Regions from separate parts of the Photobacterium piscicola genome, predicted to be linked through region 2. Evidence: predicted binding sites of a transcription regulator. Region 2 holds the regulator's gene; each other region holds the start of a gene.
The links. Region 2 encodes CRP, which controls carbon source genes, mostly activating them, when cyclic AMP is high. Its sites were predicted from a motif close to TGTGANNNNNNTCACA; they were not measured.

Region 1: a site for CRP is predicted at 2,798-2,813, ahead of typA (translational GTPase TypA). Genes of this name have one in related genera too.
Region 3: a site for CRP is predicted at 5,605-5,620, ahead of udp (uridine phosphorylase). Genes of this name have one in related genera too.

The regions. Positions count from the first base shown of each region.
Region 1 is NZ_CP175534.1:209,495-220,458, forward strand. Features, by position in the region: gene ACJZU6_RS01045 (DUF2959 domain-containing protein) at 64-702, shown strand; gene typA (translational GTPase TypA) at 869-2,695, opposite strand; gene glnA (glutamate--ammonia ligase) at 3,298-4,707, shown strand; gene ACJZU6_RS01060 (DUF4124 domain-containing protein) at 4,841-5,416, shown strand; gene glnL (nitrogen regulation protein NR(II)) at 5,551-6,609, shown strand; gene glnG (nitrogen regulation protein NR(I)) at 6,635-8,047, shown strand; gene add (adenosine deaminase) at 8,180-9,184, shown strand; gene hemN (oxygen-independent coproporphyrinogen III oxidase) at 9,291-10,664, opposite strand; gene ACJZU6_RS01085 (DUF2489 domain-containing protein) at 10,816-10,964, opposite strand, start outside.
Region 2 is NZ_CP175534.1:593,194-604,157, forward strand. Features, by position in the region: gene ACJZU6_RS02825 (aspartate aminotransferase family protein) at 17-1,249, shown strand; gene astA (arginine N-succinyltransferase) at 1,355-2,371, shown strand; gene astD (succinylglutamate-semialdehyde dehydrogenase) at 2,384-3,844, shown strand; gene ACJZU6_RS02840 (DUF1338 domain-containing protein) at 3,885-4,679, shown strand; gene ACJZU6_RS02845 (hypothetical protein) at 4,730-4,924, opposite strand; gene crp (cAMP-activated global transcriptional regulator CRP) at 5,104-5,736, opposite strand; gene ACJZU6_RS02855 (OsmC family protein) at 6,119-6,523, shown strand; gene ACJZU6_RS02860 (phosphoribulokinase) at 6,625-7,494, opposite strand; gene ACJZU6_RS02865 (YheU family protein) at 7,646-7,858, opposite strand; gene ACJZU6_RS02870 (hydrolase) at 7,926-8,924, opposite strand; gene ACJZU6_RS02875 (ABC transporter ATP-binding protein) at 8,988-10,910, opposite strand.
Region 3 is NZ_CP175534.1:1,418,596-1,429,559, forward strand. Features, by position in the region: gene ACJZU6_RS06930 (SLC13 family permease) at 1-829, shown strand, start outside; gene ACJZU6_RS06935 (ATP-binding protein) at 860-2,185, shown strand; gene ACJZU6_RS06940 (response regulator) at 2,198-2,671, shown strand; gene ACJZU6_RS06945 (zinc/cadmium/mercury/lead-transporting ATPase) at 2,816-5,386, shown strand; gene udp (uridine phosphorylase) at 5,777-6,544, shown strand; gene ACJZU6_RS06955 (hypothetical protein) at 6,739-6,969, shown strand; gene ACJZU6_RS06960 (Card1-like endonuclease domain-containing protein) at 7,081-8,247, opposite strand; gene ACJZU6_RS06965 (LysE family translocator) at 8,550-9,200, opposite strand; gene ACJZU6_RS06970 (hypothetical protein) at 9,465-9,656, opposite strand; gene ACJZU6_RS06975 (MalY/PatB family protein) at 9,824-10,964, opposite strand, start outside.

The DNA.
Region 1 (10,964 bases), 380 kb from region 2:
TGCGTTAGCACTCAGTGGTAATGTGATTTTTGTTATTTTTCATCTTTCACCAAGGAGCAAAACATGCCCTATTTTATTGCACTTTTTCTAAGTGTTAGCCTACTTTCAGGCTGTCAAACAGCTTACTACTCAGCCATGGAAAAAGTCGGGGTTTATAAACGCGATATCATGGTTGATCGGGTTGAAGATGCCAATCAAGCGCAACAGAACGCTCAAAAACAATTTACCAGCGCCCTTGATGGCCTAAAAGCACTCAATCAATTTGATGGTGGCGATCTTGAATCGGCTTATCAAGATATTGATAGCCAATATCAAAGCAGTGAAGCCGCGGTTAAAAATGTTAATGATCGTATTGCCGCCATTGAAGATGTCGCCAACGCTATGTTTGAAGAATGGCAGCAAGAACTGTCATTGTATAAAAGTGCCAACCTTAAACGTGATAGCCAACGTAAATTACAAACGACAAAAGTATCTTACAATAAAATGCTATCTGCGATGAAACGCGCTGAGAAGAAAATGGAGCCTGTTTTAGACACTTTACGTGATAACACCCTATATCTTAAGCATAACCTCAATGCGGCAGCAATAGGCTCACTTCAAGGGCAGTTTAATGCATTACAAACCGAAATCTCTGGTGCTATTCGTGATATGAACAGTGCCATTGCAGAATCAAATCGTTTTATTGGTCACTTGAAAAAGTAATCAGCACAATTGCGATACTATAACCATAAAAAAGAGCTAACCATGTTAGCTCTTTTTTTGTTTAAATATTTTTTGTCCCAAGAATATTTTCATACTCCAGATACAACAATCCTCCGCTTGTTGCCAAGCGAGGGATTGTATTAGTAATCGTTCAGATTAGCGGTAATTACTTACCACGACCTGCGCGCTTACGATCGTTTTCAGTAAGAAGTTTCTTACGGATACGAATGCTTTCTGGTGTTACTTCTACTAGCTCGTCATCATCGATGAATTCTAGAGCTTGCTCAAGAGTGTACTTGATAGCAGGAGAAAGCGTTTGTGCTTCATCTGTACCAGATGCACGAACGTTTGTTAGCTGCTTACCACGTAGACAGTTGATAGTTAGATCGTTTGCACGGTTATGAATACCGATGATCTGACCTTCATATACTTCGTCACCGTGCTCAGAGAACAGACGGCCACGCTCTTGTAGGTTGAATAGCGAGTAAGTTACCGCTTTACCAGTACCGTTAGAGATCAATACGCCGTTAGCACGTTGACCGATAGTACCGCCCTTGTGAGGACCGTAGTGATCAAACGTATGGTAGATAAGACCAGAACCAGAAGTCATTGTTAGGAATTCTGTTTGGAAACCGATAAGACCACGAGAAGGCATCATGAAGTCCATGCGAACACGGCCTTTACCATCTGGTGCCATATCTTTTAGCTCACCCTTACGGATACCGATTTTCTCCATTACACTACCTTGATGCTCTTCAACCACATCGATAGTTACAACTTCAAACGGTTCCATTAGCTTACCATCTTCTTCTTTGATGATAACTTCTGGGCGAGATACTGCTAGCTCGTAACCTTCACGACGCATGTTTTCAATCAGGATAGATAGGTGAAGTTCACCACGGCCTGAAACACGGAAGCGGTCTGGGCTTTCAGTTTCTTCAACGCGCAATGCTACGTTGTGTACTAATTCTTTTTGTAGACGCTCAAGGATGTTACGTGAAGTAACGAACTTACCTTCTTTACCAGCAAACGGAGAAGTGTTTACTTGGAAAGTCATTGTTACTGTTGGTTCATCAACAGACAATGCAGGTAATGCTTCAACAGTATTCACGTCACAGATAGTGTCAGAAATCTTAAGCTCGCCAAGACCTGTGATTGCAACGATATCGCCCGCTTTCGCTTCAGCAACTTCGTGACGCTCAAGACCTAGGTAGCCTAGAACTGTACCTACTTTACCGTTACGCTTAGCACCGTCAGCACCAATGATAGTTACTTGTTGGTTTGCAGCAACAGTACCACGAGCAATACGAGCAACACCGATAACACCAACGTAAGAGCTGTAATCTAGTTGAGAGATTTGCATCTGTAGTGGACCGTCAACGTCAACACAAGGAGCTGCAACGTTATCAACGATAGCTTGGAACAATGGTTCCATGTCTTCGCCAGTTACGCCTTCTTCCATTGTTGCCCAACCGTTTAGCGCTGATGCGTAAACTGTTGTGAAGTCTAGTTGCTCATCAGTTGCGCCTAGGTTGTCAAATAGGTCAAAGATTTGATCCATAACCCACTCAGGACGTGCACCTGGACGGTCAATCTTGTTGATTACAACGATTGGCTTAAGACCGTATGCAAACGCTTTTTGCGTTACGAAACGTGTTTGAGGCATTGGGCCATCAACCGCGTCAACGATCAGTAATACAGAGTCAACCATAGACATGATACGCTCAACTTCACCACCGAAGTCTGCGTGTCCAGGGGTGTCTACGATATTGATGCGGTAGTCATTCCAATTAATTGCTGTGTTCTTAGCAAGAATGGTAATGCCACGCTCTTTTTCGATATCGTTAGAATCCATCACACGTTCTTCGGCTTCGCCGCGACCCTCTAACGTGCCAGATTGCTGTAGAAGTTTATCAACCAGGGTAGTTTTACCGTGGTCAACGTGAGCAATAATTGCGATATTTCTTAAGTTATCGATCAGTTGATTAGACATTAGTTTCACATTCACTCAGAACATGCAGCGTCTTAATAGAGGCTACTTGATTAAAAAAACGGCTCATAATTTAACAGATTTTACTCCAAAACCCACGAAATATGTGATTTATATCACCAGCTTTTTTCGCAACTTCCTCTAGAGCCGCATTTTTACTCACTTTTTTGGCTATTTTTATTTTTCTTAACCCTCATATTGATACGATAAATTAGTCTAAAACCAATCAAAAATGCGATCTTGATCACTTTTTAGTTACAGCTTAATGACGATTATTTAGCAATAAAAATACCTAATTATCTCTGGGTTGATTGACAATATTTGCCCTCATCACCATAGTAATGGAACTATTAAATGGCGAAGTATATTGGTCAATATTGTATCACTTTCAATATGCACCATTGTTGCACCAAACCGGTGCAAACGCTCACCATAATAGTGCAAACCAGGAAAGGAAAAAGTCACCTAATTGCCTTAAACACGCATTATTAGGGGCTTTTAAAAGTTGGCATGGTTTTCGCTTTAATACTTTCAGATTCGCTCACCACAGTATGAGCACTTAAGTTTGCGGCCATCGCCCTAAATAACACCGGAGGTTACTCAAGATGTCAGTTGAAAACGTACTAGCGCTGATCCAGGAAAATGAAGTTAAGTTTATTGACCTACGTTTTACCGATACCAAAGGTAAAGAGCAGCACATTTCTATTCCATCTCACCAAATCGATGCTGATTTTTTTGAAGAAGGTAAAATGTTTGATGGCTCTTCTGTAGCTGGCTGGAAAGGCATTAATGAATCAGACATGGTGATGATGCCTGATGCAGCAAGTGCGGTACTGGACCCATTTACAGAAGACGCAACCCTAAACATTCGTTGTGATATTCTTGAGCCTGCAACAATGCAAGGCTACGATCGTGACCCTCGCTCAATCGCTAAACGCGCAGAAGAGTTCATGCGTTCAGCTGGTTTTGCTGACAATGTTTTAGTGGGCCCTGAGCCAGAATTCTTCCTATTTGATGACGTTCGATTCAATACTGATATGTCTGGTTCATTCTTTAAGATTGATGACATTGAAGCGGCATGGAACAGCGGCACAAAAATTGAAGGTGGTAACAAAGGTCACCGTCCTGGCGTTAAAGGCGGTTATTTCCCCGTTGCTCCTGTTGATTCATCACAAGATATTCGCTCTGCAATGTGTTTGATCATGGAAGAGATGGGACTGGTTGTTGAAGCTCATCACCACGAAGTAGCAACCGCAGGTCAAAACGAAATCGCAACCCGTTTCAATACGTTAACCAATAAAGCTGATGAAATTCAGATTTATAAGTATGTTGTTCATAACGTGGCACACGCGTTTGGTAAAACAGCAACCTTTATGCCTAAACCACTGGTTGGTGATAATGGCTCTGGTATGCACGTTCACATGTCACTGGCTAAAGATGGGGTTAACCTATTTGCAGGCGATAAGTACGGCGGCCTATCAGAAATGGCACTGTTCTACATCGGTGGTATCATCAAACACGCACGTGCAATCAATGCGTTTGCTAACCCAGCAACTAACTCATACAAGCGTCTAGTCCCAGGCTACGAAGCACCTGTTATGCTGGCTTACTCAGCGCGTAACCGTTCTGCATCAATCCGTATTCCTGTCGTACCAAGTCCAAAAGCACGTCGTATCGAAGTACGCTTTGGTGATCCAGCAGCCAACCCATACCTCGCGTTTGCTGCAATGCTAATGGCTGGCCTTGATGGTATCGCTAATAAGATCCACCCAGGCGAAGCAATGGATAAAGATCTATACGACCTACCAGCAGAAGAAGCGGCAGAGATTCCAAAAGTAGCTGAGTCACTACAAGGTGCACTACAAGCGCTTGACGAAGACCGTGAATTCTTAACCTCTGGTGGCGTATTCTCTAACGACTTTATTGATTCTTACATCGCCCTAAAAGAGCAAGATGTAGAGAAAATCAATATGGCAGTACACCCATTAGAATTTGAACTTTACTACTCTGTTTAAGTAATACATTTAAACTGAACAGTGAAGATTTAGGCCTGCCTCACACGCAGGCCTTTTTGATCTTGCTCCCATAACAAAAGCGGCAACAATAAAGGACTTATTGACCATCAAGGTCTTGCTGGAGAGTTAACGGATGAAACTCATTAATCTGGTATCTATGCTGTTATTTACAACAGCTGCGAGTACCGCCGTAGCAACAACAATTTATTCTTGGACTGATGATAATGGTGTAGTCCATTTTAGTGATACTCCCGGAACTCCCCAAGCCAGTACAGTTGAACTTTCCGTCACTGAAGTACAACCCAGCATGCAATCAACGTCAATCAACATGACTCAAGCAGACAATGTCGAACTAATATCAATTGCTACCGATATTGAACCCCCACTTCCTGCCGCTACCATTAGCCTGCTAGCCCCAGTGCATCAGCAAACCATTCGCAGTAATGACGGTGATATTAAAGTGCGAGCAGTCAGTAACCGTAAGCTTAATAAACACTTGCAAGCACAGCTAGTGATAGATGGTAAAGCGTATGGCGGGTCTCAAACCGACTTAACTTGGCTGTTGACCAATATCGATCGAGGCAGTCATCAAATTCAAATCCAATTACTTAAAAATGGCAAGATCCTTGCTTCATCTGAAAGTATTACGGTTTATTTACATCGCGTATCACAGGCACGTCCTAAAAACAGTCCAATTCAACCTCGTTAACGCCTATTTACAATAAATCCTGCCTGTTCGCTGTTAAACCGAGTACACTGACATGCACCATTTTGGTGCATCAGCTAACGGCGACGGGTGTGCATCTGCACCAACGATCTTTTGCTTAGCTATCGATAAGGATAATGATTGTGAATACCAGCTTTACACCCATAATTCTCGACAATTTAGTCACCGCCATTGTGCTACTTGATGAAGCGTTAGTGATTCGTTACGTCAATCCTGCAGCTGAACAATTATTATCGTCCAGTAAGCGGCGCTTAATCGATTCACCATTAGCTAAATTATTGCAATACAGCTCACTCGATCTTGAGCAAGTCAAAGCAACCCTTCACAGCGGTCAAGGACTCGCAGATAGCGATGTTACGTTTGTGATAGATGGTCAACGGCACTTATTGGGAGCAAATGCCAGTCCCATCTCATGGCAAAAACAGCTGCTGATTCTCTTAGAATTAAAACCGATTGATCAACAACGTCGTATTAGCCAAGAGTTAAATCAACATGCGCAACAACAAGCTGCTAAAGAATTAGTGCGAGGCTTGGCCCATGAAATAAAAAATCCGCTCGGGGGTTTACGTGGGGCTGCACAATTACTTGAAAAAACCTTACCCGATAAAAGCTATCACGAATATACCCAAATGATCATTGAGCAAGCGGATCGGTTACGCAATTTAGTCGATCGCTTGTTAGGCCCGCAACGACCGGGAATTCGCAAAACCGACAATATTCATTTAGTGCTAGAAAAAGTGCGTCAACTCGTCAATCTCGAAACTGATGACACGATCAATATTGAACGTGATTACGACCCCAGTTTACCCGACATCAATATGGATGCTGAACAACTGGAACAAGCATTATTAAATATTGTTAGTAACGCGGCATTAGCGTTGAAAGGTCAAAGGGGCGGTACCATTAAATTAAAAACCCGCACTGCGCATCAAAGTTTAATTCAAGGGGTACGCCACCGTGTTACCGCCACCATTGAAATCATCGACAATGGCCCAGGTATTCCCGCCGATATTCAAGACACCTTATTTTATCCCATGGTGACTGGCCGCGAAGGTGGAACGGGGTTAGGTCTATCCATCGCTCGAAATTTGATCGATCAGCATCAAGGAAAAATTGAAGTCTTTAGCTGGCCGGGGCATACAAATTTCACTATTCATTTACCGATTAAGTCATAACACTGACAACCATAGGAATTTTATTATGAGCAAAGGATTAATCTGGGTTGTTGATGATGACAGCTCCATTCGTTGGGTATTAGAACGCACCCTCATCAATGCCGGTATGAAATGCGAAACGTTTGCTGATGCTGATAGCGTATTGGCCGCATTAGAGCGCAGTGTACCCGACGTATTAGTGTCTGATATTAAAATGCCTGGCACTGATGGATTTACATTACTAAAACAACTTCAGCAAGATTACGTCACTCTCCCAGTGATTATTATGACGGCACATTCTGATCTTGATGCCGCAGTTAATGCTTATCAACGCGGTGCGTTTGAGTACCTGCCCAAACCATTTGATATTGATGAAGCCGTCACCTTAGTTGAGCGCGCCCTCAGCCATAGCCAAGAGCAAAAACGTCAGCAACAACCAACGATAGAACCAAAACAGGTTCCCGAAATCATTGGTGAAGCACCTGCGATGCAAGAGGTGTTTCGTGCGATAGGACGCTTATCTCGCTCATCCATTTCAGTGCTCATTAATGGCGAATCTGGCACAGGTAAAGAATTAGTTGCCCATGCATTGCATCGTCACAGCCCACGCAGTAATAACGCATTTATTGCGCTCAATATGGCTGCGATACCTAAAGACTTAATCGAATCAGAACTGTTTGGTCACGAAAAAGGGGCTTTTACCGGCGCCAATAGTGTTCGCCAAGGTCGGTTTGAACAAGCCAATGACGGCACTTTGTTTCTCGATGAAATTGGTGATATGCCATTGGACATTCAAACACGATTACTCCGTGTATTAGCTGATGGGCAATTTTATCGCGTTGGTGGACATGCACCAGTTAAGGTCAATGTACGTATTATTGCGGCCACACACCAACATCTAGAACAACTGGTTGCCGCTGGTGATTTTCGTGAAGACCTCTTTCACCGTCTAAATGTGATTCGAGTTCATTTGCCATCACTCAAAGATCGTCGCCAAGATATTCCTCAACTGGCACACCACTTTTTACAACGTGCCGCTGATGAACTCAGCGTCGAAGTAAAATCACTGCACCCACAAACCGCAGAAAAGCTAACCCAACTACCGTGGCCGGGTAATGTGCGTCAATTAGAAAATATCTGTCGTTGGCTCACTGTCATGGCCAGTGGTAATGAAATATTGCCATCAGATTTACCGCTAGAAATCACCGAGACAACAGTTACCACCAGTGCCGATACAGAACCTCAACACTGGCATCAAGGCTTAGAACGATGGGCGCAACATGCTTTGCAGCAAGGCGAAACTGACTTATTAGCAGAAGCACTGCCACAGTTTGAAAAAATTCTGCTGGAAACAGCTTTACAGCACACTCATGGTCATAAACAAGAAGCGGCAAAATTACTCGGTTGGGGCCGAAATACCCTCACCCGCAAACTGAAAGAATTACACATTCATGATTAAAATTTATGATAATAGTACGATCTGACGGTGGTATCAATTTGCACCAATGCACATTTATCTGCAACAGTGGTGAATGTCATTTAGTGATTGCGTATACTTAGGTCACCATTATCTTTGGAAAGTATAATAATCATGATAAACAAAGATCTTCCACTAACGGATATTCACCGCCACCTTGATGGCAATATTCGTCCCCAAACTATCTTAGAACTTGGTCAGCAATTTAATATTGCCCTGCCAGCAACAGAAATTGAAGCCTTGCGCCCACACGTGCAAATTGTTGAAGCGGAACCAAGTTTAGTTGCCTTCTTAAGTAAATTAGATTGGGGTGTAGCGGTATTAGGTGATTTAGAGGCATGTCGTCGTGTTGCTTACGAGAACGTTGAAGACGCACTTAATGCTCAAATTGATTACGCTGAATTACGTTTCTCACCGTACTATATGGCGATGAAACACAACCTGCCGATTGCTGGTGTTGTAGCAGCTGTTGCGGATGGTGTTGCCGCAGGTTGCCGTGACTTTGGTATTAAAGCGAACCTGATTGGTATCATGAGCCGTACTTTTGGTACTCAAGCTTGCCAACAAGAACTTGATGCTCTGCTTAGCCACAAAGACCAATTAGTTGCGATTGACCTTGCAGGTGATGAACTTGGCCAACCCGGCACTCAGTTTATCTCGCACTTTAAACAAGTACGTGATGCAGGATTACAAATCACGGTGCATGCGGGTGAAGCAGCTGGGCCTGAAAGTATGTGGCAAGCAATCAATGAGCTTGGCGCTGTCCGTATTGGTCACGGTGTCAAAGCGGTTAACGATCCTAAATTAATGGATTACCTTGCTGAACATCGCATTGGTATTGAATCTTGCATTACTTCTAATATTCAAACCAGTACTGTAGCAGACATTACTCAACACCCTGTTAAAGCTTTCCTTGAGCACGGTATTTTAGCTTGCTTAAATACCGATGATCCTGCGGTTGAAGGCATTGAATTACCATATGAATATGAAGTTGCTGCGCCAAAAGTTGGCTTAAGCGGCGCTCAAATTCGTCAAGCGCAAATCAATGGACTAGAACTAGCATTCTTATCTGCGACAGAAAAGCAGGCGCTACGTGATATTGCCAGTAAACGTGGCTAATCATAACAAGTGATAATAATACTGCGCTAACGACCAATGATACACATAACAAAACGCCTCGGTTTCACGTGAAACCGAGGCGTTTTTTATAGCACATGAGTAAGGCTTAAATCACACGTGAGAATTGCTGTTGACGAGCGCGAACACGTAAATATTTATCAAAACACATACAAATGTTACGAATCAATAAACGGCCTTTTAACTCAACATAAATAATATTGTCACCCACAGTCACTAATTCATCATTAATGAATGTCTGCAATAATTGTAAGTCTTCGCTAAAGTAGCTATCAAAATCAATATTGAATTCAGTTTCAATCGCTCGTTTATCTAACTGGAAATTACAAATGAGTGCTTTGATGACTTCACGACGTAACAAGTCATCCGCGTCTAAGGTTACCCCTTTCCACAATGCCGTTTGCTGCTCTGCCATTTGACTATAATACAACTTCAACTCTTTTTGGTTCTGCGCATAACAATCACCAATCATTGAAATAGCAGAAACCCCCATACCCAACAAGTCACAATCACCTTGAGTGGTGTAGCCTTGGAAGTTACGGTGCAAAATACCATCACGCTGCGCAACAGCTAACTCATCATTTGGTAGTGCAAAGTGATCCATGCCAATGAACTGATACCCTGCCCCCGTTAACGTTGCAATCGTATCTTGTAAAATCGCTAATTTTTCTGTCGCTGACGGTAACTGATCTTCATGAATTTTACGTTGGGCTGCAAACAAAGTCGGCATATGGGCATAGTTAAACACCGATAATCGCCCAGGCTTCATAGTTAATACTTGCTGCAATGTCTCAGCAAATAATGCTTGAGTTTGTAATGGTAAGCCATAAATTAAATCGAGGTTAGTTGAGCGATAACCTAATTCACGTGCACGCTCTACCATCGCAAAAATAAAATCTTCATCCTGCTCACGGTTAACTAACTTCTGTACATCTTTGTTAAAATCTTGCACTCCGATACTTAAACGGTTGAAGCCTTCACTGCGAAGGTGATCAAGAATACTCAATTCAATTTCACGAGGGTCAACTTCAATACTGATTTCAGCATCAGCATCAAAATTAAATGCACTGCGTAGTGCTGTCATTAACCGAGTAATTTGAGTTGCTGTTAAAAATGTCGGCGTACCACCACCAAAATGTAACTGGCTAACATGACGATCGCCAAGCAAAGTCGCACGTTGCTTAATTTCTTGCTCAAGCACATCTAAATATTGATCGGCTTTGTGCTGATGGCGAGTAATGATTTTATTACAGCCACAGTAATAACAAAGCTTATGACAAAAGGGAATATGGATATAAAGCGATAGTTTACGATCAGGATATTGCTGACATGCCATCTCAAATTCAGTAGAAGTAAATGCTTGATTAAATTCTAGTGCGGTCGGGTAAGAAGTATAACGCGGGCCTGAATAATTATATTTTTCAATCAGGGCCTGATCCCAAATAATCTGCTCATTTGACATGACATTGTTCCAATGTGTGAATGTAGAATAACTAGAGTGTGTCACCATTTGGTGAAAAGTAAAACCCATCCCTTCCCTGCTGCTCAATTTACACTCTGAACAAAAACAAACACCGCCAATAAATGGCGGTGTTAATAATAACGATGACGAGTTAAACCTTAGTTGACAGGATGGCATCCAATTCAAGTTTAATCTCAGCTTGTAGACGGGACTCCGCTTTCATGCGTTCAAGATCGAGTCGCATTCGGCTTTGTTTTTCTATTAGCTGGCGCGCATCGCCTCGCGGCATATCTTTAACCA
Region 2 (10,964 bases):
ACAGAAGGATAGTGTGATGGCAACAGAAGAGAAGCTGCAACGTTCATTGTTTAATGAGGTCATGGTACCTTGCTATGCGCCGATGGATATTATTCCCGTTCGTGGACAAGGCTCGCGCTTATGGGATCAACAGCAACGGGAATATATTGATTTCGCGGGGGGGATTGCGGTCAGTTGTTTGGGCCATTGCCATCCGGTGCTGGTGGAAGCATTAACAGAGCAAGCACAAAAATTGTGGCATTTAAGTAATGTGATGACCAATGAGCCCGCGTTGCGCTTAGCTGACACACTGACCCAACTCACTTTTGCTGATAAAGTCTTTTTCGCTAACTCTGGCGCAGAAGCCAATGAAGCCGCATTAAAATTAGCGCGTCGTTATGCCGTTGATAACTTTGGTGCCGATAAAGATCAAATTATCGCCTTTCATCATGGTTTTCATGGACGTACCTTTTTTACCGTGACGGTCGGTGGCCAAAGTACTTATTCCGATGGTTTTGGTCCTAAACCCCAAGCAGTTACCCATATTCCTTATAATGATTTAGCGGCAATTGCTGAATTAATGTCAGATAAAACCTGTGCTGTGATGATGGAGCCTTTACAAGGTGAGGGTGGGGTCATTATCCCAACGATTGAGTTCGTGCAAGGGGTACGTGAGCTGTGTGATAAACACCATGCGCTGTTGATCTTTGATGAAGTGCAAACGGGTAATGGCCGTACGGGAGACTTGTTTGCTTACCAAGGTCTTGGTGTTACCCCAGATATTTTGACCACAGCAAAATCATTAGGTGGCGGCTTCCCTGTTGCTGCAATGCTGACAACAACGGCATTTGCAGCCCATCTTAAAGTGGGGACCCATGGTTCAACTTATGGCGGTAATCCTCTTGCGTGTGCGGTTGCTGAAGCGGTGATCAATACCATTAGTCAGCCCGCAGTATTAGCTGGCGTGAAACAGCGCGAACAATGGTTCCGTGATGGGCTCATGCAGATTAATCATCGTTATCCTATTTTTAGTGAAATTCGCGGTAAAGGGTTATTACTTGGGGCGGTGTTATGCCCACAATGGCAAGGCCGAGCACGAGATATCTTAGTTGCCGCAGGTAAAGAAGGGTTAATGGTATTAGTTGCGGGCACTGATGTGGTGCGCTTTACGCCTTCATTGGTAATTGATAAAAAAGATATCGATGAAGGAATGCAACGCTTAGAAGCGGCAATTGCAACGTTATATGAACTGCATTCTGCTGAGCTGTGATTGAATTGCTATTACGGGGTTAGTTAACACCAATAGCCCCATTCTAACGCTGATGTTGAGCGAGACAATGGCAGGAGTCATTGTCTATATTTAGGAGGGAATGCTATGCTCATTATTCGTCCTATTACTGCCGCTGATTATCCTGCACTGATGCAATGTGCAGAAGCCTCTGGTCATGGTTTTACATCATTACCCATCAATGAAGATTTACTTCGTCGCCGTATCCAACATTCTCAAGCCAGTTTTAATGCCAGTGTTACCTCTCCAGGCCAGGAAAGTTATCTATTGGTCGCCGTTGATAGTGATACCAATCAAGTAGTTGGTACAACAGCAATTGAAGCGACGGTTGGACTTGATGTGCCTTTTTATAATTACCATTTAAGTACTGTGACCCATGCTTCGCGTCAGTTAGGCGTACACAACATTGTTAAGGTACTGACATTGGGTAACCAATACACTGGGGAAACTGAGCTGTGTAGCTTATTTTTATTGCCCGAGTGGCGTCAAGGTACTAACGGACGCTTATTGTCAAAGTCACGTTTCTTATTGATGGCTGATCATCAACAGCGATTTGCTAAGGTGGCTTTTGCTGAAATGCGTGGTGTCTCTGATGAACAGGGGAATTCCCCTTTTTGGCAATGGCTGAAAGAACATTTTTTTTCGATTGATTTTACTTATGCAGATTATTTAACCGGTATTGGCCGCAAAGGCTTTATTGCTGATTTAATGCCTAAATTACCGATTTACGTCAATTTACTTAGCAAAGAAGCACAAGCGGTGATAGGGAAAGTACATACTAATACTCGTCCCGCGTTACAACTGTTAGAACAAGAAGGATTTTGTTGTCGCGGTTATGTTGATATTTTTGATGCCGGTCCTAGTGTTGAATGTGACGTGCGTAATATTGAAACTGTGCGTCATTCGCAGCGCTATTCGGTCAATATTGGTGAACATAGCAGCCAACAACATTATCTTATCTCAAATGGTCAGTTAGCAGGGTTTCGAGCGGTTGTGGCTTCTATTGCGATTACTGCACAAGGACAAGCCATGATGACCGCTGAGGTTGCCGCTGCACTTAATGTGGAAATGGGTGATGAAGTAAGGTTAATAGCCCAACCATAAAAGGAGAGACGAATGAGCTTATGGATTAATAATCAATGGCTAGTGGGCGATGGTGAGCGATTTCAATCACTCAATCCTTATAATGATGATGTGGTTTGGCAAGGTAATGCTGCGAGTGTAGAGCAAGTTGAGAATGCTGTTGCTGCTGCAAATTCAGCGTTTTTAAACTGGCGAAATACGACGTTTAATGAGCGCTTAGCCGTTATTGAACGCTTTGCTCAATTACTGCAACAACATCAATCACAATTGGCACATATTATTGCGGCAGAAACAGGTAAACCAGTATGGGAAAGTACCACGGAAATCGCGGCGATGATTGCCAAAGTTGGGTTATCAACGCAAGCTTATCATGAGCGAACGGGTATTCGTCAGCGTCAGCAGGCCGAAACTACCATGATTGTTCGCCATCGTCCTTTGGGGGGGATGGCGGTATTTGGACCATATAACTTCCCCGCACACTTACCTAATGGCCATATTATTCCAGCATTGTTAGCGGGTAACACCGTGGTATTTAAACCCTCAGAACTGACACCTAATACCGCTCAACGAATGTGTGAATTATGGCAACAAGCGGGTATTGCTGATGGGGTGATTAATTTAGTACAAGGTGGACGTACAACGGGAGCGGCGTTAGCCATGGCAACGGGAGTGGCTGGAGTATTGTTTACCGGGAGTGCGCAAACGGGGCATTTGTTACATCAACAATTTGCGGGGCAACCGCAAACTATGTTGGCTTTAGAGATGGGAGGTAATAATCCATTAGTGATCGGCCAAGAGTATGGTGACATTGATGCGGCGGTATATACCATCATTCAATCGGCTTTTTTAAGTGCTGGACAGCGTTGTACTTGTGCACGGCGATTATATATCGCCACAGGAAAAGCTGGCGATGCTCTGTTAGCCCGTTTAGTGACGGTCGCTTCACAATTGCTGGTGGGTGATCCCTTTGCAACCCCTGCACCGTTTATGGGGCCATTAATTTCTGCTGTGGCGGCGGATCACATCATATTGCATCAACAACAACTTTTGGATGCTGGTGGCGTTGCTTTATTAACGGCAACGCGGGGACAAGGCGCAATTGTGACGCCTGCGATTATCGATGTTAGTGCTATTACTGAACTTGCGGATGAAGAATATTTTGGACCACTATTACACGTTAGTCGTTATGTTGATTTTACTCAAGCGGTAGTCAGTGCCAATCAAACTCGCTATGGCTTAGCGGCAGGGCTCATTTCAACCGATGAGCAACAATGGCTCTATTTTATTGAACATATTCGTGCTGGTATTGTGAATCGAAACCGACCCTTAACGGGAGCGAGTGGTGATGCACCTTTTGGTGGCCCAGGCGCATCAGGAAATCTTCGCCCAAGTGCTTATTATGCTGCGGACTATTGTGCTTATCCTATGGCGTCTGTTGAAGGGGATGATGTGCAATTACCGTCTCAATTAGCGCCAGGAGTAAGCTTGAGCTAAGGTTTAATGAGTGATAATGCTTTCAATAGGCAGGCTGATTATGGAATCTATTACCCAACTTTTTGATGGTTTATGGCACGATTATAGTCACCGCTTATGCCCTTCAGCGGTGCAAATACAGCAGTTGTTAACCGAGGACACAGCATTACTTAATGATCATATTGCATTGCGCAGCTTTGGGTTACCGAAGTGTGGCTTAGCCGTACTGGCTGCGCCATTTATTGCTTTGGGTTACCAACCGCAAGCAAAATATCATTTTAGTGCCAAAAAGCTGTATGCCGAATCCTTTATTCATGCAAACCCGGTGTTGCCAAAAGTCTTTATTAGCGAATTACAATTAGCGGGGTGCTCGGCTGAATTACAACATACGATACGAGCCTTGCTTGATCAGGTTGATGATGATTATTTTCGCCAACCTGATTTTATTTATCGTGGCCGTCCATGGCAACTTGACTTTGCGACCTATCAATTTTTAGCGGCTGAAAGTGAATATGCAGCGTGGGTTGCGGCACACGGTTTTGGCGCTAACCATTTTACGGTGAGTATTAATCAATTAGAACAGTTCTCTAATCTTGAAGAGGTTAATCATTTATTGCGCCATAACCAGTTTGTTATTAATCAAGCGGGCGGGGAAATAAAAGGTAATGCTGAGGTGATGTTGGAACAATCAGCAACCATGGCTGACAAGGTGGGGGTCAGTTTTCGAGATGGTATTCATAACATCCCTGGTGGATTTTATGAATTTGCAAAACGCCATCCCCAAGCGAATGGTGAGTTATATTCAGGGTTTGTGGTTGCTTCGGCGAATAAAATTTTTGAAAGTACAGATCGTTAATTGTAAGCCAAATAAACAGTGCTTAGCGCATAAGCACTGTTGTTGAAGGGTTAGTTATCCAGTGGTGAAGCCCAAACACCTGATTCATCTGCAGGGCAGCGACGTAATCCGGTTTGTTGTTCGAGATAACAGCGACTATCACTAAACCCTGTCATTTCAATGGTTGTTGGCTGACTAGTTAATATCCCAGGTACCGTGGTGTAACTGTTAACTGAAAAGCGTTCAATATCCATATTGACCATCATCGATTTAAAATCCATTTGTGAGCAAAATGTAGCATAAATAGATGTTATTACAAGTTAAAATTTAACACTAATGCCTGAGTGTTCAATGATTGTTTTACGGTGATCATCTGGGGAGTGATAAAAAAAAACCGCAGGCATAAGCTGCGGTTTCATCGGTGATTTTGGTATGACTAAAATAATTAGCGTGTACCGTAAACCACAATAGTCTTGCCATGAGCAGAAATAAGATTTTGCTCTTCTAGCATTTTAAGAATACGGCCGACTGTTTCGCGAGAACAACCTACGATCTGACCAATTTCTTGACGAGTGATCTTAATTTGCATGCCATCAGGGTGTGTCATTGCATCAGGTTGTTTTGCAAGATTCAGTAATGTCTGTGCAATACGACCTGTAACATCAAGGAACGCAAGATCACCCACTTTTTGACTTGTCACTTGTAGACGACATGCCATTTGAGCAGATAGACGCATTAGAATATCTGGGTTAACTTGAATTAATTGACGGAATTTTTTAAATGAAATTTCTGCAACTTCACAAGGGCTTTTTGCGCGAACCCAAGCTGTACGTTCTTGGTCTTCTTCGAACAAGCCGAGTTCACCAATAAAGTCGCCCTGGTTTAGGTAAGAAAGGATCATCTCCTTACCTTCTTCATCCTTGATTAATACAGCAACAGAACCCTTCACGATGTAGTACAAAGTCTCTGCTTTTTCACCTGCGTGAATTAACGTGCTCTTTGATGGATATTTGTGAATGTGACAATGGGAAAGAAACCACTCTAAAGTTGGATCTGTTTGCGGTTTACCTGGAACCATATTACTAACTTCCTCTGCATATGTTGCCCAACAATATGTTCTGTAAAGATAACTCGACAAAACTGTGCGTTGGCAGAGTTATTCACTCAGCTGATGGGCTGCGAGCTAACTTAAACTGGTTTAGAGTGTATCCTTTTTTTGGGGCTTTTTCTTGATATTGATCTCGATGACCCGCTCATTTATGAGAGATAAGTGTGCACATGATCACATCGTTGTGACTTAGTTACCAAAAGCACCGTTTCAAAGTGATTTTGCTCTCCAATTCTAGCAATAGAAATATGCAACACAATTAGCATTAAACAAAATAAATAACGTTTACATCGATGGAATTATCAACAAAAATAAGATCAAATTTTAAATAATATAGCTCAAGGATATAAAAATGCAGTCACGTGTAAAATGGGTAGAAAACATGACGTTTGTTGGCCAATCAGCATCGGGCCATAGTGTCGTTTTAGATGGTAACGGTGGTGAAAAAGGGCCAAGTCCAATGGAGTTGGTATTAATGGCTGCCGGGGGATGTAGCTCTGTGGATGTTGTTAGTGGTTTACAAGATTTACAACAGCAGATCACGGCTTGTGAAGTGAATATCTTCGCCGAACGTCGTGAACAAGCGCCACGAATTTTCACTCATGCCAATTTACACTTTGTTGTTACTGGCCATGATTTAAATGATGCACTAGTGAGTAAGGTGGTGGCTGACTCGCTTGAAAAATATTGCTCAGTTTGTTTGATGCTAGGTAAAGGTGTTGAAATGAGTCACAGCTATGAGATTGTTGTGGCGTAACTCGATGACGATGACGGTTGCTGATATCAGTAACCGTTTATCAACGAGTAGTGAGAGCTACGTCTGATACTTACTTCTGAGTATCATACAAGAAATAATGCTTACGCTATTTTTCCATTTTCAATGAGTTGTTCAAGCAACGGTCGCATAATCAGTTCCATCGCAAAACTCATTTTCCCACCAGGAACCACAAGGGTATTGTGGCGTGACATAAATGAGCCTTGAATCATCGCCAATAAATGTGGAAAGTCGACATTTTTTAAGCCACGAAACCGGATCACGACAAAGCTTTCATCTAAACTTGGAATACCTTTCGCACTGACAGGGTTTGACGTATCAACGGTAGGGACTCGTTGAAAATTAATATGGGTGCGAGAAAATTGGGGTGTGATGTAATTAAGATAGTCATCCATTGAGCGCACAATTGATTCCATCACCGCTTCTCTTGAATGACCGCGGTCGCGAGTGTCGCGAATGATCTTTTGAATCCACTCTAAGTTTACAATGGGCACCATCCCAATCAGTAAATCAACATGCTGAGCGACATTGGTTTCACCATCAACCACACCGCCATGTAGCCCTTCATAAAATAACACATCAGTATTTTCAGCTAACTGTTGCCAAGGCGTGAAAGTACCCGGCATTTGATTATAAGGTACGGCTTCATCAAAGGTATGTAAGTAACGCCGAAACTTGCCACTGCCGTCTTGAGCATATTGCTCGAAAAAGTGGGCTAACTGTTCAAAGTCATTGGCTTCTGCACCGAAATAGCTGATATGACGACCTTGTTCTTTGGCTTTACGAATCTCACAATCCATCTCTGGGCGAGTAAAACGATGAAAACTATCGCCTTCTAACCATGCGGCGTTGATGTCCATCATATTAAACATTTTGCGGAAGGCTTCAGAGGTGGTGGTCGTACCCGCGCCTGATGAACCAGTGACAGCAATAATAGGGTGTTTTACCGACATAACTCACCTTGTTGTTGTGATTAGCACAGGTTTAATAACAAATAATGGTCAGCGATAAATGTTACTACATGTTTGCTAAAATGTCGGTATTAAGTGATAAAAATGCAACTGATACCAAGTTTTAATGGTTATCGCTACAATAATGTAGTGATTACATTTGATTGCGGAGCTTAATATCTACTGATTCATGCAATTCAGAGAAAACAATTACAGCATCACCAGATTGTAATTGGCGTCGTACATAAGCCACTTTATCACTGAGGCTGATTTCAACTTCGCCATAATCAGTGCCTTCTCGTAAAATAAATTGTTCGATAAGGTTAGTGAGTGTTTCTGGTGCGATGTCTTGCCAAGGGATAATCATTACAACTTCTTAAATGACTAATAAAATAATAGCCGCAGTATATTCTTAAAATTAGCATGAAAGAAAGTCAGTCATTATTTGGTTGGGTTGTTTGATGTTGATCTAATTGTTGTTGAAACCATGCAGGCACTGTGTGCTCTAACCAAAATTGTGGTTTGAGTAAGCTGCCATTGATAAAACCGACATGACCACCGGTGGCTGATAAATCATAACGAATGTTGGCGGGTAATGGCTGTGATGGAATAACATCGCTGTTCATAAACGGATCATCTTTAGCATGAATGATTCGTAAAGGACGACGAATATTTGTCAGTTGCAGTAAGCCACTGCAACGTTGATAGTAGTCATTAGCATTTTTGAAGCCATGTAATGGTGCTGTTACTGCTTGATCGAATTGCCACACATTGTTAATCGATGCTAACTGTTGCTGATTAATGGGCATAGTGTGAGGCTGACGTTCAATCTTTTTGGCAATGGTGCGTTTAAGCGATGTTAGTAAGTAGCGTTGATATACTCGTGAGAACCCTTGCTGAATACGATCAGAACAGGAGGCAAGGTTAAGTGGTGGTGAAATCGCTTGAGCGGCAATCAGTTCGCTATTGTCACGGTAGTTAGCTAAGTAATTAATCAATACATTACCACCCAGAGATACCCCAACAGCCATAAATGGGCGTTGTGGAAATTGCTGCCGTAGCCATTGAATGAAGAAGCGTACATCTTTGATGTCACCGGAATGATAGCTTTGTGGATGACGATTTAATTCACCGCTGCAGCCTCTAAAATGCATCATTACTCCAAGCCAGCCTTGCTGTTTGGCGGCCATCAATAAGCCATTAGCATAAGGGCTGTTAAAACTGCCTTCTAAACCATGTAATAAAATCATCAATGGCTGATGATGGTTAGTGTGGTCTGGCTGCTCTGTCCAAGCAAGATCGATAAAATCGCCATCAGGCATTTCAAGGCGTTGAGTGATAGGGGTAAAGAGGGGCTGGCGACGAATAAAGCGAGGTAATAAGGTTTGTAAGTGAGGATTACCTAATCCGGTAGCAGCGCTAAATGGTTGCATGTAATGTCCTTGATCTTAATAAAAACGCCGGAGTAATAAAACTATCACTACGGCGTTAAATGATCACTCAGCGTTAAGCTGGCTTTCCATTTCTTCTAGTTGTTCTTGTAGTTCCATCCAGGCGACTTCAATGTCTTCAAGATCGGATTTAGCATCGCCTTGAAGCTTCAACTGTTCATTCATTTGCGCTTTATTTTCAGGCTCATAAATGGTGCTATCACTTAATGCTGTTTCTGCAGCGGTGATGATCGCATTAAGCTTATCCATTTGCTTTTCAAGCTTAGTGATCTCTTTGCGAATCGGTGCGGTTTGTTTACGGAACTCAGCATCTAAACGTTTTTGTTCTTTACGTGATGCAGCACTATTGTCTTTATTGGTTTCAGGTTTTGCTGCTTGCTGCTCACGACGTTCATTGCGTTGCTGTTCGCCTAACCACTTGTGGTAATCACCTAAATCACCATCAAAAGGCACTACTTGGCGATCGTGAACCAAGTATAAATCATCGGTCGTTGCACGGAGTAAGTAACGGTCGTGACTAACAATAACCATTGCGCCTTCATAAGATTGCAACGCGAAGGTCAGTGCTTGACGCATATCTAAGTCAAGGTGGTTAGTCGGTTCATCGAGTAACAATAGGTTTGGACGTTGCCAAACAATTAACGCTAATACCAAGCGCGCTTTTTCACCCCCAGAAAAAGGACCGACTTTCTCTAGTGCTTTATCGCCAATAAAACCAAAACTGCCTAAGTAATCACGCAGTTGTTGTTCGGTTGAGTTTGGCGCGATACGTGCCATGTGTTGGACCGGGGTGTCATCAAGGTATAAAGTTTCTAATTGATGCTGAGCGAAGTAGCCAATTTTAACCCCTTGTGAGAACGCCATATCACCGGCTTTAGCGGGTAAATCACCTGCGAGCATTTTAATTAAGGTTGATTTACCGGCACCATTACGCCCCAGTAATCCAATTCGGCTTCCCGGTACTAAGTTTAAGCGGATCTTTTCTAGAATCAGTAAATCATCATAACCAGCAGCGACATGATCCATCATCAAAATTGGATTTGGCAGTGCGCTGGGTTCTCTAAACTCAAACGTAAATGGGTTATCAAGCTGCGCTGGTAGTACTTTCTCCATCCGTTCTAATGCTTTAATACGGCTTTGCGCTTGGCGTGCTTTGCTGGCTTTGTAACGAAAGCGTTCGATATATGACTGCATGTGCGTCATTTGCTTCTGCTGCTTTTGAAACATTGCTTGTTGCAATACCAGTTTTTCTGCACGTTGAACTTCAAACGAGGAATAGTTACCGGTGTAACTGTTCATGGTTTGGTTTTCAACGTGAATAATGCGGTTGATAACCGGATCTAAGAAATCGCGGTCATGAGAAATCAGTACTAGTGTGCCACGGTAGCTTTGAAGCCACTTCTCAAGCCACATTACCGCATCAAGATCTAAGTGGTTGGTTGGCTCATCGAGTAATAATAGGTCAGAACGACATAGCAGTGCTTGGGCAAGGTTTAAACGCATGCGCCAACCACCAGAGAACTGGGTTAAGTTCCACTGCATTTGATGTTGTGAAAAGCCTAAACCATTCAATAATTCTGCTGCACGAGCATTGATACTATAACCACCAATGGTATCAATTTTACCATGCAGTTCAGCGACTTTATTGCCGTTATCAGCCAGTTCTGCTGCGATTAATTGACGTTCAAGTTCGCGGTATTCGCGATCACCATCAATCACATATTCAATTGCCGCTCGCTCCAGTGCTGGAGTTTCTTGGGCTACCCACGCTAATTCCCAATTACTTGGAAACTGACAATTACCGCCATCTAAGCTGAGTTCATTTTTGAGTAATGCGAATAGGGTTGATTTACCACACCCATTTTTACCCACCAGACCGACTTTATCGCCAGGGTTAATGGTTGCTGTGGCATTTTCAAGCAGAACTTTACCACCACGTAGAAGTTGGATATCTGAGAAGATAATCATCGATAGCGCCGGGGACGTGCCCGCTCCACAAAATTAAACTGGAATTATGTTCAG
Region 3 (10,964 bases), 830 kb from region 2:
TATTGGTGGTATTGGCACGCCTATTGGTACTCCTCCAAATGCGATTGCGTTGAAATACCTGACCGGAGAAAATCTGATTACTTTTGGTGAATGGATGTTCTTTGGTGTGCCATTTGTAGCGGTGTTATTGGTATTTGCATGGTGGTTGATTAATAAACTTTATCCTGCAACTCAACAATCGATTGAGCTGACAATTCAAGGGAAGTTTCTTAAAACGCCAAAAGCGATCACGGTTTATGTGACATTTGCTGTCACCATTATTCTATGGTTAATGGGTTCAATGCATGGCATGAACTCTTATACTGTTGCATTAATTCCAGTAGCTATTTTCTCGTTAACGGGGATCATCAATAAAGAAGATCTTAAGAAAATATCATGGGATGTTCTATGGCTGGTATCAGGGGGTATTGCGCTTGGTTTAGCCTTGGATAAAACCGGTTTAGCAAAATTAGTCGTGCATAGTATTCCATTTGATATTTTCTCTCCTTATGTGGTCTTGCTTGGGGCGGCGATATTGTGTTTATTGATGGCTAACTTTATGTCACATACCGCAACGGCAAACTTATTAATGCCAATTATGGCGGCATTAGGAACATCGATGGTGTCGTTAACGCCTTTAGGTGGTGAAGTGACATTGATTTTAGTGGTTACTTTTGCAGCATCGCTTGGTATGTCATTACCTATAAGTACACCGCCGAATGCGTTAGCGCATGCTACAGGGCATGTTGAAAGTAATCAGATGGCTCGCGTTGGCGTTATTATTGGTGTTGTGGGGGTGTTATTGAGTTTTGTGATGATTTGGGGACTACAGGTCATCGATCATATTTAAGGATAATGAACTTAATTCAAGGATGCTGGCATGAATCAACCAAAAGCATTGCGCCGAATCATCGATACCTATTTTCAAGATCCAACCATGACTATGGCTGTTGTCGCGGGCACAGAGGTGTTACGCCAAGATGGGTATAACGATCGCTTATATTGGGTAAAACAAGGTGAGCTATCGGGGTATTTAAAAAGTGAAGAAAATGATTTAAGTGCCCAAGTGTTTGTCGTGAAGGAAGGGATGTTTTTTGGTGTTCACAGTTTCTTTGCACAAACACGTGTCGCTTCAACGACAGTTGTTGCAGAAAAAGACAGTGAAATTGCTTGGATTGATTTATCAACTCAAGCGATTGAACCTGAACATTATGGCCCATTAGCGGAACAATTTATGCCAGTGATGGTGCATGAATTGGCAATGCGGCAAATGCTAACGGGAATTGCAGCACTAGAAAAAGAAAAAGCGTTGCAGAAACTGTATGCCACTGAACAAATGACGACTTTAGGTCAATTAGCCGCTGGTATTGCCCATGAACTCAATAATGCTATTGGTGTTATTAGCAGTAAAACGGAAAATATCCAAACCGCGATTAGTCAGTTTGTTGGTGATAACCAGCCACAAATGATGCCATTTTTACAACATGGTATCGATCATGGTCAAAGTATAAGCTCGGCAGAAGTTCGTGAGCGTACCAAGGTTTTACAGCAGCAATATCATTTGAGCCGAGAACAAGCACGTATCCTTGCTCGAGCATTACCGAGTGGGGATGTACCTGCTAATTGGCTTGTAGATATTAATGCCGCACTTGAATGTTGGGATACGGGACGTGATTTACGTGATATTCGATTGGCGGCTCGCCATGCCGCAAGTATTGTACGTTCGGTAAAACAACTTGGTGGCGGTGATCATGCCCGCATACCTAATGTTGATATCAATGATACGCTTCATAAATCATTAGCGTTATTACAAAGTAATTTGCGAGCGGTGGAGGTTGTGCTTAGACCTGCAATTTTACCACCAGTAACCGCAAGCGTTACTGAGTTGGTGCAGATCTGGGTTAATTTGATTAAGAATGCATGCGATGCAATGGAGCACACTGACAATCCACAAATTGAAATCGCGACTCGAAGTGTAAAGAATAAGTTGTTAGTTACAATTACTAATAATGGACCAATAATCGATGAAGCCACACGACGTAAAATATTTAATCCCAATTTTAGTACCAAAAAGGGTGGATTATCATTTGGATTAGGATTGGGATTGGCCATTGTTCAACGTATTGTGAATAGCTATGGCGGCACAATAGTTGTTAAAAGTGATCACCAACATACGACATTTAGAATTAAGCTACCGATAACGTAAGGGACGGTTATTATGGAAAAAATCACTATTATTTGCGTTGATGATCAACGTGAAGTGTTAAGTGCAGTATTAAAAGATTTAGCTGAATTTGAGCCATCTTTTTTATTGGAAGAGTGTGAATCAGCCGATGAAGCATTAGCGTTGATGGATGAACTGGATGCTGACGGTCAGTTTATTGGGGTAATTATTTCTGACCATGTTATGCCCGGTAAAAGTGGCGTTGAATTGTTAACCGCAGTGGCTAACGATAACCGCTTTATTCATACTAAAAAGGTGTTATTAACCGGTCAAGCAACCCATCAAGATACTATTGCCGCGATCAATAAAGCCCGTATTGAAAGCTATTTTGAAAAGCCATGGGACACTGAGGTATTGGTTAACTGTGTACGAACATTAGTGACAGAATATATTTTTGATATGGGGTTAGATTATACGCTTTGGGGTGATGTGCTTGATAATACAATAGTTTTACGTCGTTTACGTTAATTTATCTCTAAGGGTGCAACAGTATTTTTACTTATTTATGATAATTATTATCACTTAACTGTGATGAGTTGCTTGACCTTGGTCTTAACTCAAAGGTTTATAATCAAAAATAGTAAAATCGAATAGCACCCAAGGAGAACGATGATGTGTGCTCAATGTAATAATAAAAAAGATCATATTCATACTGCAAAATCAACCGTTGCAAATAAAGCAACGGTTACTATGGTTGCAGCAACAACGGATTGCTGTTCCAGTGTCAGTGCTGATTGTTGCTCGACCAATAAAGATTCTGAAGGGTATGGTGATAATGACACTGAAGGTCCTGCGGCAGGTGGTTGTTGTTCAGCGACAACACATGATGCGATCCATCCGGTAGCCAAGAAAAACAGCTTTACCATTACAGGTACGCATATTTCTGATTGTGATAAGCCTGCCCAAAATAATACACACCATGATCATGGTGTAGATGCCACGCGTACGCACCACCATGATACTCATGATCATAGCGAACATGTTCATACGAAACAGTGTTGTTCAACACCAGCGATGAGTAAAGAACAAGAATTAGCGTTAGAAGCCTCTCTAACCAATAGCGCTCATGGCAAGACCTTTAGCTGGAAAGTACTAGGCATGGATTGCCCTAGTTGCGCAGCTAAGCTTGAAAAGTCCATTATGTCATTAACTTCAGTCGACACGGCTAAAGTGATGTTTGCGACTGAAAAGTTGATTGTAAATATTCATGATAATCAACAAGCAGATATTGAAAGCTTAAAATCTGAGATCGAAAATAAATCACAACAGACAGGTTTTACCTTAGTTTCTACTGCTACAAAAACCGCAGATTTACCTACTCAATCTTTTTTACATCAACATCTCTCTGTGATCGTTATTGCAATGATGATGGTGATTGCCTTTATTTTAAATAAAACGGTTTCGGCAGAAGCAGGGTTGTTAGCGTTTACGTTGACGACCATTGTTGGTTTATTCCCTATTTTGAAAAAAGCGATTATTTTAACTAAATCAGGAACACCGTTTTCAATTGAAACATTAATGTCGGTTGCCGCTATTGGCGCTTTGTACCTTGGTGAAACTGCAGAAGCGGCAATGGTTATCTTTTTGTTCCTTATTGGCGAACAACTTGAAGGTTATGCGGCTTCTCGTGCGCGTAGTGGCGTCAAAGCATTAATGGATTTAGTACCAGAAGAAGCCACTGTTATTTTGGCTGATGGTACTAAAACCAAACGATCAGCAGCGGAGTTAAAACCCGGTGATGTGATTGAAGTGGTACCGGGTGAACGTTTACCCGCAGATGGTCAAGTGTTGGATGTTATCGCCAGTTTTGATGAAAGTGCGTTAACAGGGGAGTCCGTGCCTGTTGAACGTACACCGGGCGAAAAAGTCATGGCGGGTAGCATGGCATCCGATAAAGTGGTGCGATTAACCATTATTTCAGCGCAAGGCGATAATGCCATCGATCGTATTTTGCATATGATTGAAGATGCTGAATCACGTAAAGCACCATTAGAACGTTTCTTGGATAAATTCAGCCGTTGGTATACGCCAAGTATGATTTTATTGGCTGCACTGGTGGTTATTATTCCACCACTGGTATTTGGTCAATCGTGGGATGAGTGGATTTATAAAGGCTTAGCATTATTATTGATTGCTTGTCCGTGTGCATTAGTTATCTCTACTCCCGCAGCGATTACATCAGGTTTGGCTGCGGCGGCACGTCGTGGTGCATTAATTAAAGGGGGAGCGGCGTTAGAACAACTGGGTCATATTGAAGTGGTTGCGTTTGATAAAACAGGTACGCTGACTGAAGGTAAACCTGTTGTAACAGATATGATTTGTTGGGATAACGACGACGAGAAATTATTACGTCAAGCTGCAGCGATTGAAGCGGGTTCATTGCACCCATTAGCGAAAGCCGTGGTTAATCGCGCGCAACAACAGCAGGTCACTGTGGTTGAAGCAACGGAGCGAGAAACCTTGGTTGGTCGTGGTATTCAAGGCATCACCGAAGGCGATAATTTCTTATTATGTGCCGCTGATCGTTTGCCCGTGGCTATTGTTTTAACACCGGCTCAACAGCAACAAGCAACAGCGTTAGAAAATGAAGGCAAAACGTTGGTGGTTGCGGTGCGTAATACACAAGCTGTTGGTCTTGTTGCATGGCGAGATAATTTACGTGACGATGCATTAGTTGCGATTGAAAAACTTAAACAGCTTGGTATTAAATCCGTAATGCTAACGGGTGATAATACTCGGGCTGCCGCTGCAATTGCGAAAGAGATCAATATTGATTTTCGTGCCAGCTTATTACCTGCTGATAAAGTCACTGAAATTCGTAAATTGAATGACGAACATAGTGTTGCCATGATTGGTGATGGTATTAATGATGCGCCGGCAATGAAAACTGCAACTATCGGTATTGCGATGGGCGGCGGTACTGATGTTGCACTGGAAACTGCTGATGCAGCGATTACGCATAATCGTTTGGCTGAATTGCCTGTAATGATTGAGCTGTCACGTGCAACGTTAAATAATATTCGTCAGAACATTGGCCTTGCTCTTGGGCTTAAAGGTATTTTCCTTGTCACAACGATATTGGGTGTAACAGGACTGTGGGTCGCGGTATTAGCGGATAGTGGTGCAACAGCATTAGTGACTTTAAATGCGTTACGCTTATTACGTTTTAAACCTAAGCAATAATTGGGTGAATAAATAATATTATTCGCTGAATAACGAAGAGCAGAATGGTTTCAACACCATTCTGCTTTTTTATTTATAGTTATGATTGAATACCAATAAAAGCGGTAAACGTTATGCTGAAGTTACGATTTTTTTTGTGATGGGCTCGATAGGAAAACGTTTTGTTGTGATATCGGTTCAATTATTTTGTAACTAAAAATTATATTGCTTTTGTTTAATGTGATTTAACTCACTAAAAACAGTCTCAGCTTCCGTTATCTTTACATTAGATTTTGACAGACGTTGTTGTTATGTTGCGTATTACGTTTGCTGTCAAAAAACACAATAATTAACGATAATTATCCATCTCTGTTCCTACAATCAGAGCGATTAAATTTAAAGGGTATCATTATGTCTGACAATAAAGTGTTCCACCTAGGTGTTAATAAAGCGGATCTTAACGGTGCTGAGTTAGCAATTATTCCTGGTGATCCTGCTCGTGTAGAAAAAATTGCCAACCTAATGGAAAACCCTGAATTCCTAGCAAGTGCACGTGAATACACAGTATACCGCGCGCAGTTAGATGGTAAGTCAGTTGTTATTTGTTCTACTGGTATTGGTGGACCATCAACATCTATCGCTGTTGAAGAGTTAGCACAATTGGGTGTTAATACTTTCCTTCGTGTAGGTACAACAGGTGCTATTCAACCAAACATTAACCCGGGTGATATGATTGTAACTACGGGTTCTGTACGTCTTGACGGTGCAAGCCTTCACTTTGCACCAATGGAATTCCCTGCGGTTGCTGATTTCACTGTTGCAACAGCAATGAAGCAAGCATGTGATGATGCTGGTGCGACAGTGCATACTGGCGTTACCGCTTCTAGTGATACTTTCTACCCAGGTCAAGAGCGTTACGACACATTCTCAGGTCGTGTAGTACGTCGTTTCCAAGGCTCTATGAAAGAGTGGCAGGAAATGGGTGTGCTGAACTTTGAAATGGAATCTGCAACACTATTAACTATGTGTGCAAGTTCTGGTTTACGTGCAGGTTGTGTTGCGGGCGTTATTATTAACCGCACTCAAAAAGAAATTCCTGATCACGCAACATTAAAAGCAACTGAAGCGCGCTCAATTAAGATTGTTGTTGAAGCTGCACGTCAGATGCTAACTAAATAATACGTTTTCAATAACGCGATTTATTTAATATGTATGTTAGAAAGCCGATAGATTACTATCGGCTTTTTTGCATTAAAAGCGCACAGGTATAATGAAAACAACACGATAATGCTATGACTTAGTGGGGGGAGTTTAACCATTAGGTTGTTTTTGTTGTAGAATAGTATTTCGTTGAGCTTAGTGAAGTTATAAACATGATTGATTATAAAATTATATTTCCAAATGGACATCAAGCGACCATAGCATTACCTATCTCTCCTGTATTACAGATGAAGATTGCTTACTTAGATGATGTGTTTGTTGTAAGAGATATTATTGCAACTGTAGGGGAAAATATGACCACGGTAACACTTGTCTTAGATGAGGGTCAGCACCATACACAGAAGCCACAAGCTGCAGGAATTGTTTTTAATCGACTTGGATAATTCACGCCAAACAGCATTAAGCGATTCTCAAAATTTGATGAAATAAAAAGGCCTTTAAGAAGGCCTTTTTTGATCGTTACTCTTTTTTACTAATGCAAGATGGCTCGCGATTTAGGCTGGGTTATGAGCTTGACCACCCGCACCTTTAAGCCAATCATGTAGATGAGTGTATAACTCTCCTAGTTGATCTGGACCAATGATCGCTAATCCTAAATCTTGAGCTCGAACGAGGTCATGGTGACGTAAAGGACGGAAGCTCACTAGCATTGCACGTGCTTGTAGGCCACCTAGCAAGTCACGTAAAGATTCTAGTTTGTACAAGGTATCATCGCCATCATCGCGCATACCTTTGGTCTTACATTCAATGATGTGCAGTTTATTATTGACGATAGTTGCTACATCAAGTTCATTACGTACTTCACGTTCACCAATTTTACGGTAAACCTGCACACCTAAAGAGTGATCTTGAATAGTGGGTAACTCATTTTGAATCGCACGCACTGTACTGTGAACAAGGCTTTCTAACCACTCGCCATTAGCAAATCGACGTGCCTCTTCATGTTTAAATGTCAAAATACCATCGTGATATGTTGCAAGGCCTGTTTCTTCGAGATCGGTTAGAAGTGTACCTAGTTCTTTATAACCTTGCTGTTTTTCACTTAACTCAACAGTTAGCACTTGTTCTTTACGACATGTAGTTGCTAGGTAGTTAAGCGTTGCTAAGCCTGGGCCTAATTCTAATGCAGAACTCGTCCAACGTTGGCCCAGTTCCCATAACTGATCGTTAAGAGATTCTGGCATTGGATTATCAGATAACTCACAACGCGCACCAAAAATAGTTAAATAATCAGAAATTTGAATACGATCTTGTACTTGTTGTTGTTCGCGATCATTGGGGAATAACCAGCACATTTCATCACTGAATGGTTCAATGACATAGATTGGCCAATGAAAAGAGCGGAAAACTTCATAAGCGGATAATAAACGGTGACGTAAACCACAGCTTGCATTAAACCAAACATCACGGCTGTCTTGTTTTAATTGGTCGGCAAGTTGGTTCAAACGTTGTCTAATTTGAGTGACATTGATAATGTCGGGAATAATGAAAAATTCAACAATAATATTACGTGAAGTTAAAATAGAAGCGAGTCGATCATATTGTTCTTGTTGTTTTTCAGTACCAATAAATATCATTTTATCGGCAGGTACGGCTTCGTCTAATAATGGAGTGATCAGGCGGACTGGATCCTGATCAATAATGCCAACGTGAGTAATCATAATAATCCTTAATGCGCCCGACATACTGGGCGTAATGTTGTGATGCGCATTAAATAAAAGAAATGCAAAAGTAAGCGTGCGCACACATCTATAAGGTAAGTATATGAGGTTTTTTAGTGTGAAATTCAAGTCAAAATTTAAAGGCTAAGAATTCACATATAAGGCGAAAATATTACTTATTCAGTTATTTTGTCTAATAGTCTATTTTTAATCGTTTTTTTTACTTAAATATCGATAATTTCTAAAACGCCATCATTATTAATGGCGTTTTTTTTGTTGAAAACATAGTTACCAATATTAAATTACATGCTTGGTGGGGTTGGTAATTGCGAGGCTAATAGCCAAATAGCCAGTATGAAGAAGATTAAACCCATAAATTTATGTTGGTTATTTCGGAATTTTTCATTTTTAAGCAATGACTGGCCGAATACGCCAATGGTCGTCACGAGAAATAAATTAAATAATAACCCTAAGACATTAAGTAATAATCCAAGTACTAACATTTGTTCCCCCGATGATGTTGCAACATGGGTTGAAACAAATTGCGGTAAAAACAAAACAAAGAAAATGAGTGCTTTAGGATTAAGTAGATTAGTAAAAACAGCTCGACGATAAAGTGTCGATGCCATTTTATTTGAATGCTCTAATTCTTGAGGGGCGTCATCTGGATGAGTGCGCATGCAATCCCAACCCATTTTCAATAAATACGCGCCGCCAACTAAACGTAAAACATGTAAAGCGATTGGATTCATTGCTATAAGCGCAGAGACACCAAGAGCCGCTAAAATAGTTAATAAAATACCAGAGGTTGCATTACCTAAACTTGCATAAATACCGACTTTGCGACCGTAAGTTAAGCTTGAGCTGGCAATAAGTAGCATGTCAGGTCCTGGAATGAGTAGTAGAGCAATCACAGCGGTGAGGTAAAGAGGTAATACATTTAAATCAATCATGGTAAAAACAACGTTATAGTGTAGAAGTCTATATTTTACACAATAAATAGTTCCAATCCATGAGTTACAAGCAATAGAGGGTGTTTTTTACTGCTTTGACTTGATTATGTATGTTAATCGTCTGTTTTACGTTATTGAGTTGTTAATGGCGATGGTTTTTTTGGAAATGAAGCTAGGTATAGGACTGATCACTAACAATAAAAAATACCGTTGATGTGATCAGTGAATGATTGGCTTTGTTGGTCTATTTTTGACTAACGTTGATTATGCTTTCTTGCTGTGGAAATGAAAACGCTCATGAAAGTAAGCTTTTAGATGCTCTTCCATATTGTGAACTTTATTATCAATCGCATCACACAGTACAGCATCATTATTCATTGCATTTACGCGGTTGATAACCATTTCTTCGATGGCGGATTTTTGTGCTTCTGTTAGTTGCGTTTGTTGAGTTGTCATGGTGTGTTTCCTTGAAATATAACGATATGATTAATTTTTATTATATCGTTAATATTTTACGACTGAAATGATTGTAATTAGAGATTACTTTTATGGGGTAAGCATAATGCATTAGGGTTATAAGACTTACCCTAATGCATATTTTGAGGATGTATCTGGTGTGCTTTTTACTTTAGTACGGTACGTAGTCGATTAATTTTTTCTTCTAAAATAGATGTTGGACAACCAAGATTTAGACGAATAAATCCACTACCATCTCGGCCAAAGCCATATCCCATTGTTGGAATAACACCTGCTTGATGTAGTGTATTTTCTAGGGTTTGATCATCTAATCCCATTGCTCGACAATCTAGCCATGCTAAGTAAGTCGATTCTTGAACTCGATAGGTTACTTGCTTAAGCTCATTACGGACAAAGGCTTCAAGAATTTTGTTATTCTCTTCTAAATACTTAACTGTTTCATCTACCCATGCGTGACCATTACGGTATGCTGCTTGATTGGCAATAATGCTAAATGCGCTATACACATCGATACCATAGGCAAGTAATTTAGTTTTTAATGCTTGGGCTTCTTTCTCATTTGGGATCATGGTATTTGTTAAGCGCATTGACGGTAAGCCAAATGTCTTTGTGCCAGCGATACATACTGCTAATTTATCAAAATATTTAGAGTCTACGCGCAAACAGCTGTAAAACTTACTGCCAGTGAAGACGATATCTGCCCAAATCTCATCAGAGATAAGATACACACCATATTGATGACAAAGTTGGCAGACCTTATTGACTTCTTGTTCTGTCCAGACTCTGCCTCCTGGGTTATGTGGATTACAGAAAATCATAATCTTGACGCCACTTTGAAATTGCGTTTCAAGATCAGTAAAGTCAATGGTGTAGTAACCGTCATTATTAATTAAACTGGATTCAGCAACAGTGCGGCCTGTATTTTCAATAGTACGATAAAAAGCATGATACACAGGGCTTAAAACCAAGACTTTATCACCCACGTGACACCATTGTTCTACTAGCATTGCTATAGCGGGTAGGCTACCTGGTGTTGTATGGAACCATTCTTTTTGTAATGTCACTTGATGACGTTCAGCCCACCAATCAATGACAGAATTAAAGTATTCATCACCGCGCTCAGAATAACCAAAAATGCCATGATCTAAGCGCGCTTGTAGCGCATCAGTAATAAATGTAGGGGCTTTAAAATCCCAGTCTGAGACCCAACTTGGTAAAGCTTCTCCTTTCGGAACACCAAGCCATTTTTCCATATAATCCCATTTTAAGCTGTCTGTACCATAGCGA